Regions from separate parts of the Isoptericola sp. NPDC056578 genome, predicted to be linked through region 1. Evidence: riboswitches for the same ligand, from Rfam matches in the RefSeq annotation. Region 1 holds a riboswitch; each other region holds the start of a gene.
The links. Region 1 has a riboswitch for S-adenosylmethionine ahead of ACFQ80_RS01355 (NADPH-dependent FMN reductase). Riboswitches for the same ligand answer to the same signal wherever they lie in the genome.

Region 1 (6,576 bases):
AGGTCGAGCACCGCGGCGGTCACCTCCTGCAGGGAGCGCGTCGGCGCCGGCAGCTTCCGCGACAGCGTCCTGGTGAAGAACGGCGCGTAGCGCACCTTCAGCCCCACCCGGAAGACGGCCCGCCCCTCGGCCTCGGTGTCGGCGTGCGCCTGCGCCGCCAGCTCCCGCAGCGCCGCAGCGACCTGCTCGGGTGTCGTGAGGTTGCGCTGGTACGTCGTCTCGCGGCTGTGCCCGCGGGCCACCCACGGGGTGTCGTCGACGACGGCGGAGCCCTGCCCGCGGCCCAGCTCCCCGTACCAGGCGCCCAGGCGCGGCCCGAGCTCGCCGACCAGGACGGCCTCGTCCGCGGCGGCGAGCCGCGCGACCGTGTCGATACCGTGCGCCGCGAGCCGCTTCGACACCTTCGCTCCCACGCCCCACAGGTCGACGGTCGGTCGCTCCCCCATCACGTCGAACCAGTTCTCGGCGGTGAGCCGGTACACGCCCGCCGGCTTGCCGAACCCGGTCGCGATCTTCGCGCGGACCTTGGTGTCGCCGATACCCACCGAGCAGTGCAGCGAGGTCGCGTCGAGCACCGCCCGCTGCACGAGCCGGGCGAACCCCTCCGGGTCCTCGCCGTCGTACCCGAGGAACGCCTCGTCCCAGCCGAGGACCTCCACCACCGTGCCCAGCCCGCGCAGCGTCTCCATCACGTGGGCGGAGGCCTCCTCGTACACCGGGCGGTCCACCGGCAGGAGGACGGCGTCCGGCACCTTGCGGACCGCCGCACGCAGCGGCATCCCCGACCGGACGCCGAACGCCCGCGCCTCGTACGACGCGGTGGAGACCACCGCGCGCTCCGTCGGGTCGCCGCGCCCGCCGACGATCACCGGCCTCCCCGCGAGCTCCGGACGCCGCAGGATCTCGACCGCGGCCAGGAACTGGTCGAGGTCGACGTGCAACACCCAGCGGAAGCTGCGCGGGCCCATGCCCCGAGTCTGCGTCACCGCCCTGCGGGTGACGAGCGGGCGAAAACCGCGGCCCCGCGCATCCGGCGCCCCGACGACGCCTCTCTCCCAGGGCGACCAGCCCCGGGTCGCACCACCCCCTGGAAGAGAGCACCACCATGTCCGTCTCCACCCCGACCCACCGCCCGACCCACCGCCCGACCCACCGCCCGACCCACCGCCCGACCCACCGCCCGACCGCCGGCGTCCCCGCCCCCGGCGCCCCCGCCGACCCGGCCGCGCGCCGCCTCCCGAACGCGCTCGCCGAGCAGGTGGCGCTGCGGCTCGACGTCGCCGTCACCGCCCTCGCCCGGTTCCTCACCCGGTGGTCCGTCCCGGCGCTGCGCGTCGCGCTCGGGCTCGTGTTCCTCGGCTTCGGCGTCCTGAAGTTCTTCCCCGGCGCCAGCCCCGCCGAGCAGATCGCGGGCCGCACCGTCGAGACGCTCACCCTCGGGCTCGTCCCCGCCGCGACCGCCGTCGTCCTGGTCGCGGTCATGGAGACCTTCATCGGCCTCACCCTGGTCAGCGGGCGACTGCTGCGCGTGGGCCTGGTCGTCCTCGCCGTCGCCATGGTCGGGATCCTGTCGCCCGTCGCACTGTTCGGCGACGAGCTGTTCGGGCACGGCATGACCCTGCTCGGGCAGTACGTGCTCAAGGACGTCGTCCTCGTGGCCGGTGCGGCCGTCGTCGCCTCGTGCGCACTCGGGGCCCGTCTGCGGCTCGAGGCGTGAGCGGACCGCCGCACCCGCCCCGCGTCATCGTCGGAGGGCCGCCGACCACCGGTCAGCGGCCCTCCGGCACGCCGTCCTGCGCCGCCCGGCCGTCCCCGCGCCGCCGGTCGTCCGCGCGGCGGTGCGCGTCGATCGTCGGCCCGTGCCGCTCGCCCCACCCCGCCAACGCCGCCAGCGGCACCAGGAGCGACGCACCCAGCCCCGTCATCGCGTACTCGACGCGCGGGGGCACCTCCGGGTAGACGGTCCGCGCGACCAGCCCGTCCCGCTCGAGGCGCCGGAGCGCCACCGCGAGCAGCCGGTGGGAGATGCCCTCGACCCTGCCGAGCAGCGTCGTGAACCGCACGGGCCCGTCGCCGAGCTCGGCCAGCACCGTCAGCGACCACTTGTCACCCACGCGGTGGAAGAGCTCCCGGACCCTGCGCCGGTCGTCCTCGCCCGCGCACGCCGAGCCCGCCGCACCGTCCCAGGTCCCCGCGCCGTCCCAGATCTCCGCGCCGTCCCCGATCTCCGTGCTCGCCATGCTCGCTCCGTCCCGATCCGCACCCCGGGGTGCGTGACGCACTTCATGGTGCGGGTGGCCGACCGGGCATAGGGCACCGGTCACCGGAGGTTCCCGCCATCGACCACAACACGTCGGGGCGACCGAGATCGTCCCGACCCGACGGAAGGCGCACCATGACGACGATCGCGATCATCACCGGCAGCACCCGACCCGGCCGCTACAGCGAGCGCGTCGCGCGCTGGGTGCTCGACGTCGCGGGACGGCGCGACGACGCCCGCTTCGAGCTGGTCGACCTCGCCGAGCAGGACCTGCCCCACCTCGACGAGCCGGTCCCCGCCTCGGGCGGGCAGTACGCCGGCGAGCACACCCGGCGGTGGGCGGCGACCGTCGCCCCGTTCGACGGCTTCGTGTTCGTGACCCCCGAGTACAACCACTCGGTGCCCGGGGTCCTCAAGAACGCCCTCGACTACCTGTACGCCGAGTGGAACGACAAGGCGGCGGGGTTCGTCGGCTACGGCGTCCTCGGCGGCGCGCGGGCCGTGGAGCACCTGCGCCTGGTCGCGGCCGAGCTGCAGCTCGCGACGGTCCGCACGCAGGTGGCGCTGTCGTTCCACCACGACTTCCGCGAGTACCGCGAGCTCGACCCGGAGCCCCGGCAGCGCGCCGCGCTCGACGAGCTCCTGGACCAGGTGGTGGCCTGGTCGGACGCCCTCGCGCCGCTCCGCGCGGCGCGGGCGGCGGCCGCCGCGGCCTGACCGACCCGTCGGGGAGGACGCGGCGCGGTCGACCGTGGACCGCGCCGCGTCCGGATCGTGAGAATTCTCGGGAGCAGCCTGGCGTTCTGCGAAACGGCTGCTATACCTCCGCCCCAGGTCAAGAGCCCCAGCGCGAAGCCCCGGCTGGCTGGGCAGCAACCCCACGTCACGGCGGGGTGCTCCGGAGGATGACCAGGCCGCCGGCCGGCCCGTCCGCGGGCCGAGACGCCGCGCGGCAAGCGTGATCGACGGACTTGCGAGGTACACCCGATGACCGAACCCACCCGCCCCTCCGCCGCCTCCGTGGTGGTGGTCTCCGGCAACCCGCGCGAAGGCTCGCGCACCCTGGCCGCGGCCGAGGCCGCCGGGCGCCGCGTCGCCGAGCTGCTCGGCACCACGGACGTGGCGACGATCGAGCTCGCGGCGTTCGCGGGCGAGATCCTCACGGCCGCGCACCCGGCCGCCGACGAGGCGAAGGACCGCCTGGCGCGCGCCACGGTCGCCGTCGTCGCGACCCCCGTCTACAAGGCCTCCTACACGGGTCTGCTCAAGGCGTTCCTCGACCTCTACGGGCCGGACGGCCTGGCGGGCGTCGTGGTCGTGCCGCTCGTCGTGTCCGGCAACCCGGCGCACGCGCTCGCCGGCGAGGCGCACCTGCGGCCCGTCCTCGTGGAGCTGGGTGCCGTCGTGCCCACCCGCACCCTGACCCTCACCGAGGCGCAGCTGCCCGACCTCGGCCAGGCGCTCGACCCCTGGTTCGCCCGCTGGGCGACGCCGCTGCGGCGCGCCGCCGGCGTACCCGCCGCGCCGGCCGCCACCGCCACGGCCGCCACGACCACCACCACGACGGACGCCACCGCCGCCGAGCTGACGGGAGCCGCCCTGTGACCACGGAGCACACCCACGCGCACACCGACCTGTCCGCCCTGTCCGAGATCGAGGAGCTCCTGGCCCAGCAGGACGAGCCCCAGCTGTCCCCCGACGAGTTCAAGACGGTCTTCCGCCAGCACCCGGCAGGCGTCGCCGTCGTCGCGCTCGCGCACGAGGGCCGCCCCGTCGGGTTCACCGCCACGTCCGTGATCTCCGTGTCCGCCGCGCCGCCGCTGCTGGCGTTCTCGCTGGCGTCCACCTCCTCGTCGTGGCCCGCCGTCTCGGAGGCCAGCACGCTCGCGATCAGCTTCCTCGCCGACCACCAGGACCACCTCTCCGCCCGGTTCGCGACGAGCGGCATCGACCGCTTCGCGGACGGCGGCTGGACGGCCCTGCCCTCGGGCGAGCCCGTGATCGACGGGGCGGTCTCGTGGGTGCGGGCCCGGGTGGTGCAGCGGACGCCGGTCGGCGACAGCTACCTGGTGTCCCTGCGCGCGCTGCAGTCCGGGTCGGACGACGCCTCGCCGCTCGTCTACCTCGACCGGACCTACCACCGGCTCGGCGACGAGTCCCAGATCTGAGAGGCGGCCCCCCGCACCATGACCACCCTGACCTCTCCCTTCCTCGTGGGGCTCGACGTCGACGGCGCGGGCGCGCACCCCGCGGCCGTCACGAGCACGGGGATCGCCGTGACCGAGCTCGTCTCCGCCGCACGGCTCGCCCGCACGGTGCGGCGCGCCGAGCACGCCGGCGTCACCTTCGCCACGTTCGCCGACGCCCTGCTGCCCGCGGTCGCGGGGTCGCCCGCCTCCGCGCGGCTCGACGCCGTCACCCGCGCGGCGTTCGTGTCCCGCACCACCACCGCGATCGGCCTGGTGCCCCAGGTGCCGACCACCTACCCGGAGCCGTTCCACGTGGCGGCCCAGCTCGCGTCCCTCGACATCGCGGCCTCCGGCCGGGGCGGCTGGCTCGCCGGCACGACCCGCACCCCGGAGACGGCGGCCGCCTACGGCCGCGACGACGTCGCCGACCTCGCCCGCGAGGCCCGCGACGTCGTGCAGGTCGTGCGCGACCTGTGGGACTCGTGGGAGGACGACGCCGTGATCCGCGACGTCGCCACCGGCCGCTACGTGGACCGCGACCGGCTGCACCACGTCGACTTCGTCGGCGAGAGCTTCGCCGTCAAGGGCCCGCTCATCACGCCGCGCCCGCCCCAGGGTCAGCTCGTGGTGCTCGCGGCGGCCGCCGACGTCGCGCCCTCGGTGCGCGCCGAGCCCCTGGTCGACGTCGCGCTCGTCGGCGGCACCGACGTCGCCACCGCCCGCGCGGCGGCACGCGCAGCGACGGCCGCGGGGACCGGCGGGCCCGACGGCGCCGCCCGGGCGGTGCTCGACCTGGAGGTGGTGCTCGACGCCGGCGACCGCACCGCGACCGCCCGGCTCGCCGAGCTCGACGCCGCCACGCCCTCGGAGGCGCGCACCGGCTGGGGCACGGGCGCGCTGCGGTACACCGGCGACGCCCCGGGCCTCGCCGGCCTCCTCGCCGAGCTCGCCGCGTCGGGCGACGTCGCCGGCGTGCGGCTGCTGCCCGCCGTCCTCGACGCCGACCTGCCGGTGCTCTCGGGCGACGTGCTGCCCGCGCTGCGCGCCGCCCGGCTCACCGCGGCGCCCCGCGCGGGCACCACCCTGCGGGAGACGCTCGGGCTGCCGCGCCCCGCGAACCGCCACGAGACCCGACCCGACGCCGGCACCCGGGCGCGGCGCGCCGCCCCGACCGCCGTCGCGACCGCCTGAGGAACTCCGATGACCACACCGACGACACTGCACGCCCCCGACGCGCCGATCACCCGCCCCCGCGCGCAGGTGCACTTCGGCGTCTTCTTCCAGGGCGTCAACCACACCACCATCTGGTCCGACCCGGAGTCCGGGTCGCAGACGGACTTCGCCTCCTTCGAGCGCGTGGTCCGCACCGCCGAGCGCGGGCTGTTCGACGCGTTCTTCCTCGGCGAGGGCCTGCGCCTGCGCGAGACCCGCGGCCGGATCCACGACCTGGACGTCGTGGGCCGCCCCGACGCGATCACCCAGCTCGCCGCGCTGGCGGCGATCACCGAGCGCATCGGCCTCGTCGCCACCCAGAACACGACGTATCACGACCCTGCCGACCTGGCCCGGCGCCTCGCGAGCCTCGACGTCCTGTCCGGCGGGCGGGCGGCGTGGAACGTCGTGACGACGGACAACGCGTGGACCGGCGAGAACTTCCGCCGCGGCGGCTACCTCGACCACGCCGACCGCTACGAGCGGGCCGCCGCCGTGCTGGCCGTCGCCCGCGGGGTCTGGGACGCGTTCCCGGACGGCCCCGACGGCGACGTGGCGCGGGTGAACGTGCCGGGCGCCGACCTGCGCACCCCCCGCGACCTGGTGCTCGACGTCACCACGCCCCGCAGCCCGCAGGGCCACCCGGTGATCTTCCAGGCGGGCGACTCGCCCCAGGGGCGCGACTTCGCCGCCGCGCACGCCGACGTCATCTTCTCCCGGCACGGCGCGGTGCTCGCCGACGCGCTGGAGTTCGCGGCCGACGTGCGCCGCCGCGTCGTCGCCGCCGGACGGCCGGAGGACGACGTGAAGATCTTCCCGGGCACCGCGATCGTCGTCGGCGACACCCCGGCCGAGGCCGAGGAGAAGGCGCGCTGGGTGCGGCACGCCCAGGTCACGCCTGCCACCGCGCTGTCG
Region 2 (6,576 bases), on a different contig from region 1:
TCCGGCAGCGCCACCTCCGGGTCACCGGTCGACGGGCCCGCGGACAGCACGACGAAGTCGCGGTCCGCCAGGAAGCGCAGGAACTCCCCGAAGGTGCGGAAGCCGTAGTCGGACTCGCTGAACGTGGGGTCCTTGCGCACCAGGGTGCGCTTGAGCATCGACGCCGTGACCGAGCCGCTCGTCGAGGCCAGCAGGTCGGCGAGCGTCTGCGCCACCCTGACCTCCATCGGCGCGTCCTCGCCCGCGGAGGCCGCGGCGTCCTCCTGCTCGACGTCGGCCTCGCGCTCGGCGGCCGGCTCCACGACCGGCTCGACGACGGGGGCCTCCGCCGTCGGCGCCTTCTTGCGGCGGCCGCGCGTCGTCGTGCCCGACGCCGCGCTCGCGGTCTCGGCGGGCGCCTCCGACGGGGTCTCGTCAGGGGTCTCGACCGGCGCCTCCGCGGGGGCCGGGGCCTTCGCGCGGCCGCCACGGCCGCCACCGGACCGCGCGGAACCCTTGCCGGCGCCCCGGCCGGAACGCTTCGGGGCGGGCGCCTCGGACTCGTCGGGCACGTCGACGCCCTCGAGCCGGTCGTAGAAGAGGAACTCGTCGCACGCCGGCGGCAGCAGGCGGGAGGTGGAGTTCTCCACCCCGACGCCGATGACCTTCTTGTCGAGCTCGCGCAGCTTGTGGACGAGGGGGGAGAAGTCGGAGTCGCCCGTGCACATGACGAACGTGGTGATGTACTCGCGCTCGAACGCCATCTCGATCGCGTCGACCACCATCTTGATGTCGGCGGCGTTCTTGCGGGACGCGCCCATCCGCTGCGTCATCTCGATGAGCTCGACCTGGTGGCGGGTCAGCATCCGCCGGTCCTCGTCGAAGTACGACCAGTCCGCGTACGCGCGCCGCACCACCACGCGGCCGCGGACGGCGAGCGCGTCGGCGATGGGCTTGAAGTCGAACTGCATGCCGCCCAGGTGGTCGCGGGCGCCGAGCGCCAGGTTCTCGTAGTCGAGGAAGACGGCGAGGCGCTCTTCGGTGTCCATGCACGTCAGGCTACGGCGTCGCGTGCTCCGCCGCGGGACCAGGCCGGATTACCACGGCCGCCGCCACACCGTCCAGGCTCCGGGCGTTCCGTCACCCTTTCTTCACCCCCTATCCTGTGTCGGGTCCCGCCGACGCGACGCCTTGGAGGCTCACCTTGTCAGCAGATCCCGGAGCCACCACGGCGACGGACGAGATCGTCCCCGACCCCGCGCTCCCCCCGACGGCGGTTCCCGCCGAGGACCTGAAGCCCCGCTGGACACCCGCGAAGATCGCGCTCTGGGCGGCGATCGCGCTGCTCGGTGGCGTCGCGTGGGTCATGATCGCGCTGGTGCGCGGCGAGACCATCAACGCCATCTGGTTCGTCTTCGCGTCGGTGTGCACGTACCTCATCGGGTATCGCTTCTACTCGAAGGTCATCGAGCGGTACATCACCCGCCCCGACGACCGCCGCGCCACCCCCGCCGAGACGCGCGAGGACGGCAAGGACTTCGTCCCCACCGACCGCCGCGTGCTGTTCGGCCACCACTTCGCCGCCATCGCCGGCGCCGGCCCGCTGGTGGGCCCGGTGCTCGCCGCGCAGATGGGGTATCTGCCGGGCACCATCTGGATCATCGTCGGCGTGGTGCTCGCGGGCGCCGTGCAGGACTACACGGTGCTGTTCTTCTCCATGCGCCGCGGCGGCCGCACCATCGGCCAGATGGCGCGCGAGGAGCTGGGCCGCATCGGCGGCGTGGCCGCGATCGTCGCGTCCCTGCTGATCATGATCATCATCGTGGCGATCCTCGCCCTCGTGGTCGTCAACGCCCTCGGCGAGAGCCCGTGGGGCGTGTTCAGCGTCTCCATGACGATCCCGATCGCCCTCTTCATGGGCGTCTACCTGCGGTACCTGCGCCCGGGCAAGATCACCGAGGTCTCCCTCATCGGCTTCGTCCTGCTGCTCGCCGCGATCGTCGGCGGCGGCATGGTGGCCGACACCGCGTGGGGCGCGGAGTTCTTCCACCTCGACCGCACCACCATCGCCGTCGGCGTCATCGTCTACGGCTTCGTGGCCGCCGTCCTGCCCGTATGGCTGCTGCTCGCCCCGCGCGACTACCTGTCCACCTTCATGAAGGTGGGCGTCATCGTGGTGCTCGCCGGCGCCGTCGTCATCGTGCGGCCCGAGATCAACGTGCCCGCGATCAGCGAGTTCGCGAGCGGCGAGACCGGCCCGGTGGTGTCCGGCAACCTCTGGCCATTCCTCTTCGTGACGATCGCGTGCGGCGCCCTGTCCGGGTTCCACGCGCTCATCTCGTCGGGCACGACGCCGAAGCTCGTGGAGAAGGAGCGCCAGACGCGCTTCATCGGCTACGGCGGCATGCTCATGGAGTCGTTCGTCGCGATCATGGCGCTGGTCGCCGCGATCTCGATCGACCGCGGCGTGTACTTCGCGATGAACTCCTCGGCGGCCGCCACCGGCGGCACCATCGAGGGCGCGGTCGCGTTCGTGAACTCGCTCGGCCTCTCCGGCGTCAACCTCACGCCCGACATGCTCAGCACCCTGGCGACCCAGGTGGGCGAGCCGTCGATCGTGTCCCGCACCGGCGGCGCCCCGACGCTCGCGCTCGGGCTGGCGCACATCATGCACCAGCTGGTGGGCGGCACCGCGATGATGGGCTTCTGGTACCACTTCGCGATCATGTTCGAGGCGCTGTTCATCCTCACCGCGGTCGACGCCGGTACCCGCGTGGCCCGCTTCATGCTGCAGGACACCATCGGCAACGTGGCACCGCGGTTCAAGGACATGAGCTGGCGACCCGGGGTGTGGGTCTGCACCGCGATCATGGTCGCGGGCTGGGGCACGATCCTGTATCTGGGCGTCACCGACCCGCTCGGCGGCATCAACACGTTCTTCCCGCTGTTCGGCATCGCGAACCAGCTGCTGGCCGCGATCGCGCTCGCCGTCGTGCTCGCCATCGTCGCGAAGCGGGGCCGCGCGTACTGGCGGTGGCTGTGGATCGTGGCCCTGCCGCTGGCCTTCACCGCGCTGATCACCATCTGGGCGTCGTTCGAGAAGATCTTCTCGGACGTGCCCGCGGTGGGGTACTGGGCGCAGCACCGGGCGTTCAAGGACGCGCTCGCCGCCGGCGAGACGTCGTTCGGCACCGCGCCCGACGTCGCGGCCATGGAGGCCGTGGTCCGCAACACCTTCGTGCAGGGCACCCTGTCGATCGTGTTCGTGGTGCTGTCGATCGTCGTGATCCTCGCGTCGCTGGTCGTGACGATCAAGGCGTTCCGCACCGGCGGCGGCGAGAACCACGAGGACGCGCCCGTCGCGTCGCGCCGGTTCGCCCCGGCCGGCCTGTTCGCCTCGTCGACCGAGAAGCGGATCGAGAAGGAGTGGGCCGACGCCGGCCTGCGGGAGTCCAGCGGTGCCGGGCACCACTGAGCCCCGCACCGGCAGGGTGCACGACGTCGCCCGGGCGCTGGCCCGGGCGACGTCGGCGGGGTGGGCGAGCCTGCGCTGGTACGTGCGCCAGGTGATGGGCGACGACGCCTACGCGACGTACGTCGCGCACGAGCGGTCGGCCCACCCCGGCCGCGCGCCGATGGGCGAGCGCGAGTTCTGGCGGGAGCACTACGCGGAGCAGGACCGCAACCCCGGCTCGCGCTGCTGCTGAGCGGCGCGCGCGACGGCGCCGGCCGGGCCAGGATGGGCGCGTGCGCGCGATCGTGTTCGAGTCCCACGGCGGCCCCGAGGTGCTGCATCTCGCCGACGCCCCCGACCCTCAGGCCGGGCCCGGCCAGGTGCGCGTGCGCGTCGAGGCCGCGGCCGTCAACGGCTGGGACGTGAAGTCCCGCGCCGGCACGACCGGCGGCCCGCCGCCGACGTCGCCCGTCGTGCCGGGCCTGGAGGTGGCGGGGGTCGTCGACCAGGTCGGGGACGGCGTGGCCGGCGTCGCGCCCGGCGACCGCGTCGTGGGCTTCGCCGTCGGCGGCGGGTACGCCGAGCTCGCCCGGACGTCGGTCTTCGCCCGCGTGCCCGCCGGGCTCGCCGCGACCGACGCCGTCACGCTCCCCGTCGCCGCCGAGACCGCGACCCGCGTGCTGCGCCTCCTCGACGTCCGGCCCGGCGAGACGCTGCTCGTGCACGGCGCCTCGGGGTCGGTGGGCGAGCTGGCCGTCCAGCTCGCCGTGCGCCGCGGCGCCCGCGTGATCGGTACGGCGTCGCCGCGGAACCAGGAGCGCGTCGCCGCCCTCGGCGCGACACCCACCACCTACGGCGCAGGGCTCGTGGAGCGGGTCCGCGCCCTCGCCCCCGACGGCGTGGACGCCGTCCTCGACACCACCGGCGCGGGCGTGCTGCCCGACTCGATCACCCTGCGCGGCGGCACCGAGCGCATCGTCACCATCGCCGACGACGCCGCGGCAGACCTCGGCGTCGAGGCCAGCTGGCGGTCCGAGCGCGACGCCGGCGAGCTCGCCGAGGCCGTCGACGCCCTCGCCCGCGGCGACCTCGTGACCACCGTCGGCGCGGTGCTCCCGCTGGCCGACGCGCCCCGTGCGCACGCCCTGGTCGAGAGCGGCCAAGCCGGCGGCAAGGTCGTGCTGGTGCCCTGAGCAGGGCGTTCCCGCCCGCCCGGCATCCGCGATCGTCTCAGCAGGCGGTCTCATCCTCGCCCGTATCGCGGATGCTGCGTACGATCGCGTGACAAGCCATCCAGAGCGGCCGAGAGTCCTGGCTCGACGACGCCGCAGCAACCCGTTCTCCGACGGAAGCCTCCCGAGGACGAAGGTGCTCACGCCAGGATCGATGGAGTGACGCATGGTCGCAGAGGCATCCTTTTCGCCCACCCCGGCAGCTCAGCCGGCAGTTCACCCGGCGCTGCCGGCACGCCCGACGGTCTCGTTCGAGCTCATGCCGCCGCGCCGGCCGGACGCCGCGCCCAAGTTCTGGGAGACGGCGCGCCGGCTCGTCGCCGCACGACCGGACTTCATGTCCGTGACGTACGGCGCGGGCGGCGGTGACCGGGCGACCGCCCGCCAGGTCGTCGCGACCCTGCTCGAAGGCACGCCCGTCCTGCCGGTGGCGCACCTGACCTGCGTGGGCGCGCACCGCGAGGACGTGTCCGCCGTCATCGACGACTTCCTCGACGCCGGCACCCGCGCGTTCCTCGCCCTGCGCGGCGACCCGCCGAAGGACCAGCCGGACTGGGAGCCGCCCGCCGACGGCGTCGCGTCCTCGATCGAGCTCGTGCACCTGCTGCGCGAGGTCGAGGCGCGGCGCTGCGCGACCGACCCCGGGGCCGCCCTGCGCGGCGCCGCCCGCCCGATGACGATCGCCGTCGCGACGTTCGTCGACGGCAACGTGCAGGCCGGCACCACCCGGGCCCAGGAGGTCCGGCGCCTCAAGGAGAAGCAGGACGCGGGGGCGAGCTTCGCCATCACGCAGCTGTTCTACGAGGCCGACTCCTACACCGACTTCGTCGCCGAGGCCCGCGCGGCCGGGGTGACGATCCCGATCCTCGCGGGGCAGCTGCCCACGACCGAGCCGCGCCGGCTCCGTCGCGTCGAGGAGCTCACCGGCGTCCGCGCGCCCCGGCACCTGCTGGACGCGCTCGACGCCGCGGGGGACCCGGAGGCGCAGCACGCCTACGGGACCGCGCGCGCCGTCGAGCTCGCCCAGCGCGTGCTCGACGCGGGCGCCCCCGGCATCCACGTGTACACGTTCAACAAGTACCGTCCCGCTCTGGACCTGCTCGAGGGTGTCCACCTCGGCGGACCGGCGCCGGCCGACGTCACGTCGGACGGCGCGGACCTGGCCAGAAGGCCGTGGGTACCGAGCATCCCGACCCAGGCTCCCGCCGTCTGAGCGGAGCCCGAACTCTGGAGTGCTCATGTCCACCACCAGCACCACCCCCGCCGCGGCATTTCCCGGCGGCACGATCCTCGGCTACCCCCGCATCGGGCGTCGCCGCGAGCTCAAGAAGGCCGTCGAGTCGTTCTGGGCCGGGCGCACCGACGCCGTCGACCTGGAGGTCACGGCCGGCGCGCTGCGCCGTGAGACCGCCCGCTGCCTCGTCGAGCTCGGGCTGAACCCCGACGACGGCTCCGTGCCGGGGTCGTTCTCCTACTACGACCAGGTGCTCGACGTCGTCGCGCTGCTCGGCGCCGTCCCCGAGCGGTTCCGTGACCTGCTCGACGACGAGGACGGCTCGCTCGAGCTCGACGGCTACTTCACCGTGGCCCGCGGCCGCGGCGAGGACGCCCCGCTCGAGATGACCAAGTGGTTCGACACCAACTACCACTACCTGGTCCCCGAGATCAGCGAGACGACGCCGGTCTCGTTCGCGGACCACCGCATCGTGCGCGAGTACGCCGAGGCCAAGGAGGCCGGCGTCACGACGCGTCCCGTGCTCGTGGGCCCGGTGACGTTCCTCGCCCTGTCCAAGGCGGCCGACGAGGCGGGCGACGGGTTCCACCCGCTCGACCGGCTCGACGACGTCGTCGCCGCGTACGCCGACCTGCTGCGCGCGCTGGCCGCGGTCGGGGTGCCGTGGGTGCAGCTCG
Region 3 (6,576 bases), on a different contig from region 1:
CGGGCCGCCGTCGCCGGCGACCGGCCCGCGGGTTGCTGCGGCGTCGACGTGCCACGTCACTCGGCCGCTCGGGATGGTCCTGGCGATCGTACGACAGGCGTCCGCGTGCTGGTCACCCCGTCTCGGGACGCGAACGCCGTGCGTCCCCGGTGTGCCCAGGCGCGGCCGAAGGTAAAGTCTCCGGCAGGACCCGGGCTCGGCCGCACCTCGAAGGAGACGGACGATGGCAATCCTCGCCACGATCAAGGGGTGGTTCCGGCGCGAGCGCAAGGAGCCGTTGGAGCGTCCGCGCGACCTGCCGCCGCCGCGTCCCGAGGGCGGGCGCCCGCACGAGGCCCCCTACCCCCAGGGCGCGGACAACGTGCTCGGCTGGCGGGACGGCCCTGGCGTCTGACCCGCGGACACCCAGGGATCAGTCGTCGTCGTCCTCGCCGAAGTGCGCCACGTGGGCGTGCTGGTGGTGCTTGACGAACAGTCGCAGCTCGACGTCGCGGCCGTCCGCCTGCTGCCTGAGCACGCGGTCGATCCGGTCGGACTCGCGGGTCGCGGCGTCGACGATGACGTCGGCGTGCTCCTTCGTGTCCGCACCCGACCAGGTGCCGGGTTCCGCGAGCACGGCCTGGGCGTCGGCGGTGCCGGCGGCCAGGTCGGTGCCGGTGAGCTGCTCCACCTGGGCCCGGTCGAGGGTGATGACGGTCTTGTCGCTGTCGGCGTAGCGGACGGTGTACGCCGAGGGATCCTTCGCCGCCGGCGCGTCGGCGGTCTCCTCGGTCCCGTCGGCCTGCTCGTCGGCGCCTGCGGCGTCGTCGGCGGGCTGCGTCGCCGTCGTGTCCGACGCCGAGGTGCCCGGGTCGTCGAACTCGGCGTCGGGGGTCGGGGACGCGCACGCGCTCAGGGCGAGGAGGCTCGCGAGGGCGATCGGCGTCAGTCGGCGGGGAAGGTGTCGCATGGTCTCTCCTGGTCGATGGGGCCAGCCCTGTGCGGTGCTGACCCCCGTGAGTCGTCCGCGGCGGCGGAAAGGTTGCACGCGGACCGAGATTTCTTCGTCCGGGTCAGGACCCGGCGCCGACCCGCAGCCGGTGCACGGCCGTGAGGGCGGTCCCGTCCGGGGCGCGGGCCTCGAGCACCACCTCGGCGGCGCCGGCGCTGCTGGCGGTGAGCCGCACGCGCTCGTCGTCGGCCACGTAGGTGCCCGTGGGCAGCGTCCACACCCAGTGCTCCGCGCCCGCGACGTCGGCCGTGAGGGTGACCGGCTCGCCGACGGTCGCCGCCCCGGGCCCGGAGATCGCGACGGTCGCGCCGCCCGCGGCCGAGCGAGGCCGGTCGAGCCAGGCCGTGACGCCGGCGCCCGCGCCCAGGCCGAGGACGGCGGCGGTGACCGCGGCGACGACGACGGCGGCCGGGCGGCGTCGCGCGCGGTCCGGGCCGCCGGTCGTGCCCGGGGCGAGCGCCCCCTCGACGTCGGCCAGCCAGGCTGCGGCGTCGGGGTGCCGCCGGGCGGGGGCGTCGGCGAGGCTGCGGCGTAGCGCGGCGTCGAGGGAGTGCGGCAGGTCGGCGCCCTCGACGAGCCAGGACAGCAGCGCGGACATCGCCCACAGGTCGGCGCGGGTGTCGACCGTGCCGGGGCCGGCCTGCTCCGGCGGCCGGAACCCTTCGGTGCCGCCCGCGACGGTCAGCCCGGAGCTGCGGGCCAGGTCTTTGCTCATGCCGAGGTCGGCCAGGACGAGGCGCTCGTCCGGCCGGACGACGGCGGCGGGAACGCCCTCGACCGCGCCCTCCGGGCCGGTGCGCAGCAGCACGTTGCCGGGGCTGAGGTCCCGGTGCACGAGGCGCGCGGCGTGCACGGCCTCGACCGCGGCGGCGAGCCCCCGGGCGACGGCGAGCACGTCGGCGGGCGTCGCCGTCCACCCGTCCGCCCGCAGGGCCGCGACGCGGGCCGCGAGGGTGCCGCGGTCGGCGAGCTCGAGGACGAGGTAGGGCTGCTGGCGGTCGCTCTCGCCGATGTCGTGCACGGCGACGACGTGCGGGCTCGCCACCCGCCGCAGCGCCCGGCCCTCCGCGATGAACCGCTCGCGGACCTCCGGGTTGAGGCTGTGGTTCTCGGCCAGCACCTTCACCACGACGACGTCGTCCAGCCGCTCGTCCACGGCGCGGTGCACGGTGGCGAACGACCCGACGCCGATCACGTCGCCCACCCGGTACCGCCCGAGCAGCGGCTCGGGCGCGGCGGGCGCGGCCATCAGGACAGGCTCCCGAGGGCCGCGGCCACGAGCGCGCGGCCGCGCGAGACCTGTGACTTCACGGTGCCGACGCTGCGACCCAGACGGTCGGCCACCTCCGCGTAGGGCAGGCCCTCGATGTCGCGCAGCGTCACGGGCTCGCGGTAGAGCTCGGGCAGGGCGGCGAGCGCGTCGCGCACGGTGGCGCGCGTGGCGATGAGGGAGCTCATCCGTTCCGACGGCCCGACGTCGTCGTCGGGCAGGGGAGCGGTGGCGCGCTGCCGTCGCAGGTGGTCGACCACCCGGTGGCGCACGATCCCGTGCACCCACGTGGTGACCCGCGACCCGCCCGCGAACGACCGGACCGACGTCGCCACGGAGACCAGCACGTCCTGGGAGACGTCGTCCACGGCGGCCTCGTCGAGCAGGGCGCCGCGCACGAAGCGCCGGACGACGCCGGACGCGTCCAGCAGCTCCACCAGCAGCTCGGTCGCGGGCGCGGAGCCCGCGGCGGCCCGCCCGCCGACGAGGTCGAGGACGTCGGCGGCGTCGTCCCCGGTCGCCGCGCGGGCGGCGAGCCCTGCGGCGTGGAGGTCGCCGCCGGCGAGGGCGCGGGCGACCAGCTCGGCCGGGGTTCCGACGGGGCTTCCGACGGGGCCTCCCGGAGGCGCGCCGGAGGCCGGAACGGTGCGATCGGGCATGCATCCAGCGTCTCACGCGACCGCATCGTGAGAAGGGGGCGGGCTCCGCTTGACCGTGTGGTGCTGCGCACGCACGATGGGCGGCAGGTCAAGAGCGCCAGCGCGAAGCCCCGGCTCGCTGGCCGGCAACCCTCCTCTCGCGGCGGGGTGCCCCGGGTGACGACCTGGCCCTGCGCCGTCCGGCGCGCGGGCAAGCGCGGGGAGCCACCTCCCCGGCACGACCGAGGAGGACCACGCATGACCACGCTCACCCCCGCGCCTGCGGTGCCCGCCGTGCGCGTCGGCGCCGTGCAGGACGTCGCACCCGTGCTGCCCGTCGTCGGCGGCGACACGCTCGTGCCGCTCGTCGACGGCCGTCAGCTGCCGTACGCCAACCTCGACGTCGCGGCGTCGGCGCCCGCCCTGCAGGCCGTGGCCGACCGGGTCGCGCGCGTGCTGCCGCTGTACGCCAGCGTCCATCGCGGCGCCGGCTACCTGTCGCAGGTCTCGACGGCCCTGTACGAGACGGCCCGCCGCACGATCGGCGCGTTCGTCGGAGCCCGGGAGGACGACCTCACGATCGTCACCCGCAACACGACGGACTCGCTCAACCTGCTCGCGGGCTGCGTGCCCGCAGACCCGGCCACGGGCGATCCCGGCCGCGTCCTCGTGCTCGACATCGAGCACCACGCCAACCTGCTGCCCTGGCAGCGCGTCACCGACGCGACCGTCGTCGCGGGCGGCCCGTCCGTGGCCGCCACCCTCGCGGAGATCGAGGAAGAGCTGGGGTCGGCCGCTGCCGCGGGCCGCCCCTACGCCCTCCTGGCGCTCACCGGCGCGTCCAACGTGACCGGCGAGGCGCTGCCCGTGGCCGACGTCGTCGCCGCCGCGCACGGCGCCGGCGCGCGCGTCGTGCTCGACGGCGCCCAGCTGGTGCCGCACCGCCGCTTCTCGCTCGCGGAGACGGGCGTCGACTACGTCGCGTTCTCGGGACACAAGACGTACGCGCCGTTCGGGGCCGGTGCCCTGGTCGGCCGGCGCGACTGGCTCGACGCCGGCACCCCGTACCTGGCCGGCGGCGGCGCCGTGCGCCGGGTGCGCACCACCACGACCGACTGGCACGAGGGCCCCGCCCGGCACGAGGCCGGCTCGCCCAACGTCGTGGGCGCGGTGGCGCTCGCTGCCGCGTGCGACGAGCTCGCCGCCCTCGACCCGTGGGTCGCGGCCGGGCACGAGGACGCCCTGCGACGCCGGCTCGTGGACGGGCTCGGCGAGATCGAGCGCGTCGAGGTCGTCCACGTCTGGGACGACGCCGTCGACCCGGTGGGCGTCGTGACGTTCACGGTCACCGGGTACGACCCCGGCCTCGTCGCCGCGTACCTGTCCGCCGAGCACGGCATCGGCGTGCGCGACGGCCGGTTCTGCGCCCACCCGCTGCTCGGCCGCCTCGGCTTCGACGCCGGCGCCGTCCGCGCGTCGGTGGGCCTCGGCACCGCGGGCGAGGAGGTCGAGCGGCTCGTCGCCGCCGTCCGCTCGCTCGTGACCGAGGGGCCGCAGGCGCAGTACGACGTCGTGGACGGGCTGTGGGTCGTCGTCGACGACCCGCGCCCCGTGCCCGAGGGCTCCGGCCTCGAGGGGCTGCTCGCCACCGCCGCGCTGGGCGCCGACGAGGCGTTCGGCTGCCTGCCCGACGACCTCTGAGCCGTCGGCCCCGCCCCGGGCGGACATGACGACGGGGCGCCACCGTGCGGTGGCGCCCCGTCGTGTCAGCGGGTCAGCCCTTGAACGCGTCCTTGACGTCGTCGCCCGCCTGCTTGAGGTTCGCGCTGGCCTGCTGGGCCTTGCCCTCGGCCTCTTTGCTCTCGTCGTCGGTGAGCTTGCCCGTGGCTTCCTTGGCCTTGCCTTCGGCCTCTTCCGCCAGGTGCTTGGCCTTGTCTCCCAGTCCCATCGGGGCTCCTTCCGTCGGACGAACGACCTCGAGCACCGACCGTAGGCGCGTGCCCGCCGGCTCGCACGCCGACGTCTCAGGTCGTGGTCCTCCGGGTGGCGACCGGCAGGTCAGGGCGTCGGGCGGCCGAACTCCTCGATCAGCACCGGGTACTGCTCGTGACCGTGGCCCGCGGCGACGCCACGGTCGGCCACGGCCTTGAGCAGTCTCGGCAGCTCGGTGCTCACGCCCAGCGCCGCGCTCTCCTCGACGAGGTGCGCCATCGCGCGCGCGTCCGTCTCGAGGGCCGAGGCCTCCGCCGGGAACCTGCCGCTGTCGACCTGCTCCGCGTAGCCGGGCAGCCAGGCGGCCACGCCCTCCGCGATCTGCCGGGCGAACGGGGCGAAGGCGGCGGCGTCTACCCCGGCCGTGCGGAGCATGGCGGTGCCGTGCAGCCACGCGTCGAGGACGCTCCACATCATCGTGAGGCCGGCCGCGTCGTAGAGGGACGCCAGCCCGGGGTCCTCGCCGAGGTGGGTGACGGTGCCGAGCGCGGCGAGGGTGGCGGCGTGCGCGTCGAAGTCCGTCCGGGGCCCGCTGTGCAGGACGACCGCGTCCGCCGTCCCGATCGCGGGCGGCACGGCCATGATCGCGCCGTCGAGGTATCGCGCGCCGCGCCGGGCGGCCCACCGGGCGGTCTCCCTGGCCTGCGAGGAGCTGCTGGACGTGAGGTTGACCAGCGTGGCGCCGGCGAGGTCGACGTCGTCGTGGCCGAGCAGCTCGCGCACGGCGGCGTCGTCGGTGAGGCAGACGATCGTCAGGCCGCCGGGACGGACCGCCGCGGCCGCCGTGGGCGCCAGGTGGGCGCCGTCCGCCACCAACGCGTCGGCCCTGGCGGGGGTGCGGTTCCACACGGTGGTGGGGTGCCCGGCCCGCAGGAACGCGCCGGCGAGCGCGCGACCCATGAGGCCGAGACCGACGACGGAGACGGGGGCGGGGGACGACGGCTTGTGGGTTCTGGTGACCATGGCAGCATCGTCGACGTTCATACCGGTGTGAAGGTCAAGGGGGAGCGGGATGCGGATCGGTGAGCTGAGCCGCCGCACGGGCGTGCGGACGCACCAACTGCGCTACTACGAGGCCCAGGGCCTGCTGGACGTCGCCCGACGCTCGAACGGCTACCGCGAGTTCGACGAGGGGGCCGTGCTGCGGGTGCGGCAGATCCGGCACCTGCTCGACGCGGGCCTGTCGTCCGAGGACATCGCCTACGTCCTGCCGTGCGCGGTCGGCGAGGAGCCGCAGCTGCCCGGCTGTGCCGAGCTCCTGACCGCGATGCGCTCCCGCCTGCGGCGTCTGGAGGACCAGATGGCGAGGCTCGCCCGCTCGCGCTCGGCCCTGGCCGGGTACATCGCGGCGGCGGAGCGGGTGGGTGGCGAGACCTACCCGCCGCTCGACGGCGCGACGGCGGAGAGGGTTCCCGCCTGATCACCAGGCCGGAGGGTGCCGGTCCGCCCAGCGCAGCCGGTCCTCGAGCTGGGCGGCGAGCGCGAGGAGCGTCGTCTCGCCGCCCGGCCGCCCGATCAGCTGGACGCCCATCGGCAGCCCGTCGTCGGTCCAGCGGGTCGGCAGCGTGATCGCCGGCAGCCCCGCCACGTTGAGCATCGACGTCCAGGGCGTGTACTGGCACTGCTGCTCGAAGTTGCGCTCGGGGTCCTCGGGGTCGAACCAGCCGAGCGGGCGGGGCGTCGTC

Region 2: linked by a shared signal. The riboswitch ahead of ACFQ80_RS03900 (methylenetetrahydrofolate reductase) and the one ahead of ACFQ80_RS01355 (NADPH-dependent FMN reductase) in region 1 are both predicted to bind S-adenosylmethionine.
Region 3: linked by a shared signal. The riboswitch ahead of ACFQ80_RS12055 (aminotransferase class V-fold PLP-dependent enzyme) and the one ahead of ACFQ80_RS01355 (NADPH-dependent FMN reductase) in region 1 are both predicted to bind S-adenosylmethionine.

The regions. Positions count from the first base shown of each region.
Region 1 is NZ_JBHTVC010000002.1:82,853-89,428, forward strand. Features, by position in the region: gene ACFQ80_RS01335 (DNA polymerase IV) at 1-968, opposite strand, end outside; gene ACFQ80_RS01340 (DoxX family membrane protein) at 1,106-1,717, shown strand; gene ACFQ80_RS01345 (winged helix-turn-helix transcriptional regulator) at 1,770-2,240, opposite strand; gene ACFQ80_RS01350 (NADPH-dependent FMN reductase) at 2,396-2,977, shown strand; SAM riboswitch class IV at 3,094-3,225, shown strand; gene ACFQ80_RS01355 (NADPH-dependent FMN reductase) at 3,248-3,865, shown strand; gene ACFQ80_RS01360 (flavin reductase family protein) at 3,862-4,428, shown strand; gene ACFQ80_RS01365 (LLM class flavin-dependent oxidoreductase) at 4,447-5,640, shown strand; gene ACFQ80_RS01370 (LLM class flavin-dependent oxidoreductase) at 5,650-6,576, shown strand, end outside.
Region 2 is NZ_JBHTVC010000005.1:136,479-143,054, forward strand. Features, by position in the region: gene ACFQ80_RS03880 (NYN domain-containing protein) at 1-1,028, opposite strand, end outside; gene ACFQ80_RS03885 (carbon starvation CstA family protein) at 1,184-3,454, shown strand; gene ACFQ80_RS03890 (YbdD/YjiX family protein) at 3,438-3,686, shown strand; gene ACFQ80_RS03895 (NADP-dependent oxidoreductase) at 3,727-4,626, shown strand; SAM riboswitch class I at 4,720-4,826, shown strand; gene ACFQ80_RS03900 (methylenetetrahydrofolate reductase) at 4,832-5,878, shown strand; gene metE (5-methyltetrahydropteroyltriglutamate--homocysteine S-methyltransferase) at 5,904-6,576, shown strand, end outside.
Region 3 is NZ_JBHTVC010000026.1:13,654-20,229, reverse strand. Features, by position in the region: gene ACFQ80_RS12075 (hypothetical protein) at 224-394, shown strand; gene ACFQ80_RS12070 (hypothetical protein) at 413-949, opposite strand; gene ACFQ80_RS12065 (protein kinase) at 1,053-2,240, opposite strand; gene ACFQ80_RS12060 (RNA polymerase sigma factor) at 2,240-2,920, opposite strand; SAM riboswitch class IV at 3,007-3,123, shown strand; gene ACFQ80_RS12055 (aminotransferase class V-fold PLP-dependent enzyme) at 3,158-4,600, shown strand; gene ACFQ80_RS12050 (CsbD family protein) at 4,674-4,847, opposite strand; gene ACFQ80_RS12045 (NAD(P)-dependent oxidoreductase) at 4,958-5,854, opposite strand; gene ACFQ80_RS12040 (MerR family transcriptional regulator) at 5,904-6,311, shown strand; gene ACFQ80_RS12035 (amidase) at 6,312-6,576, opposite strand, start outside.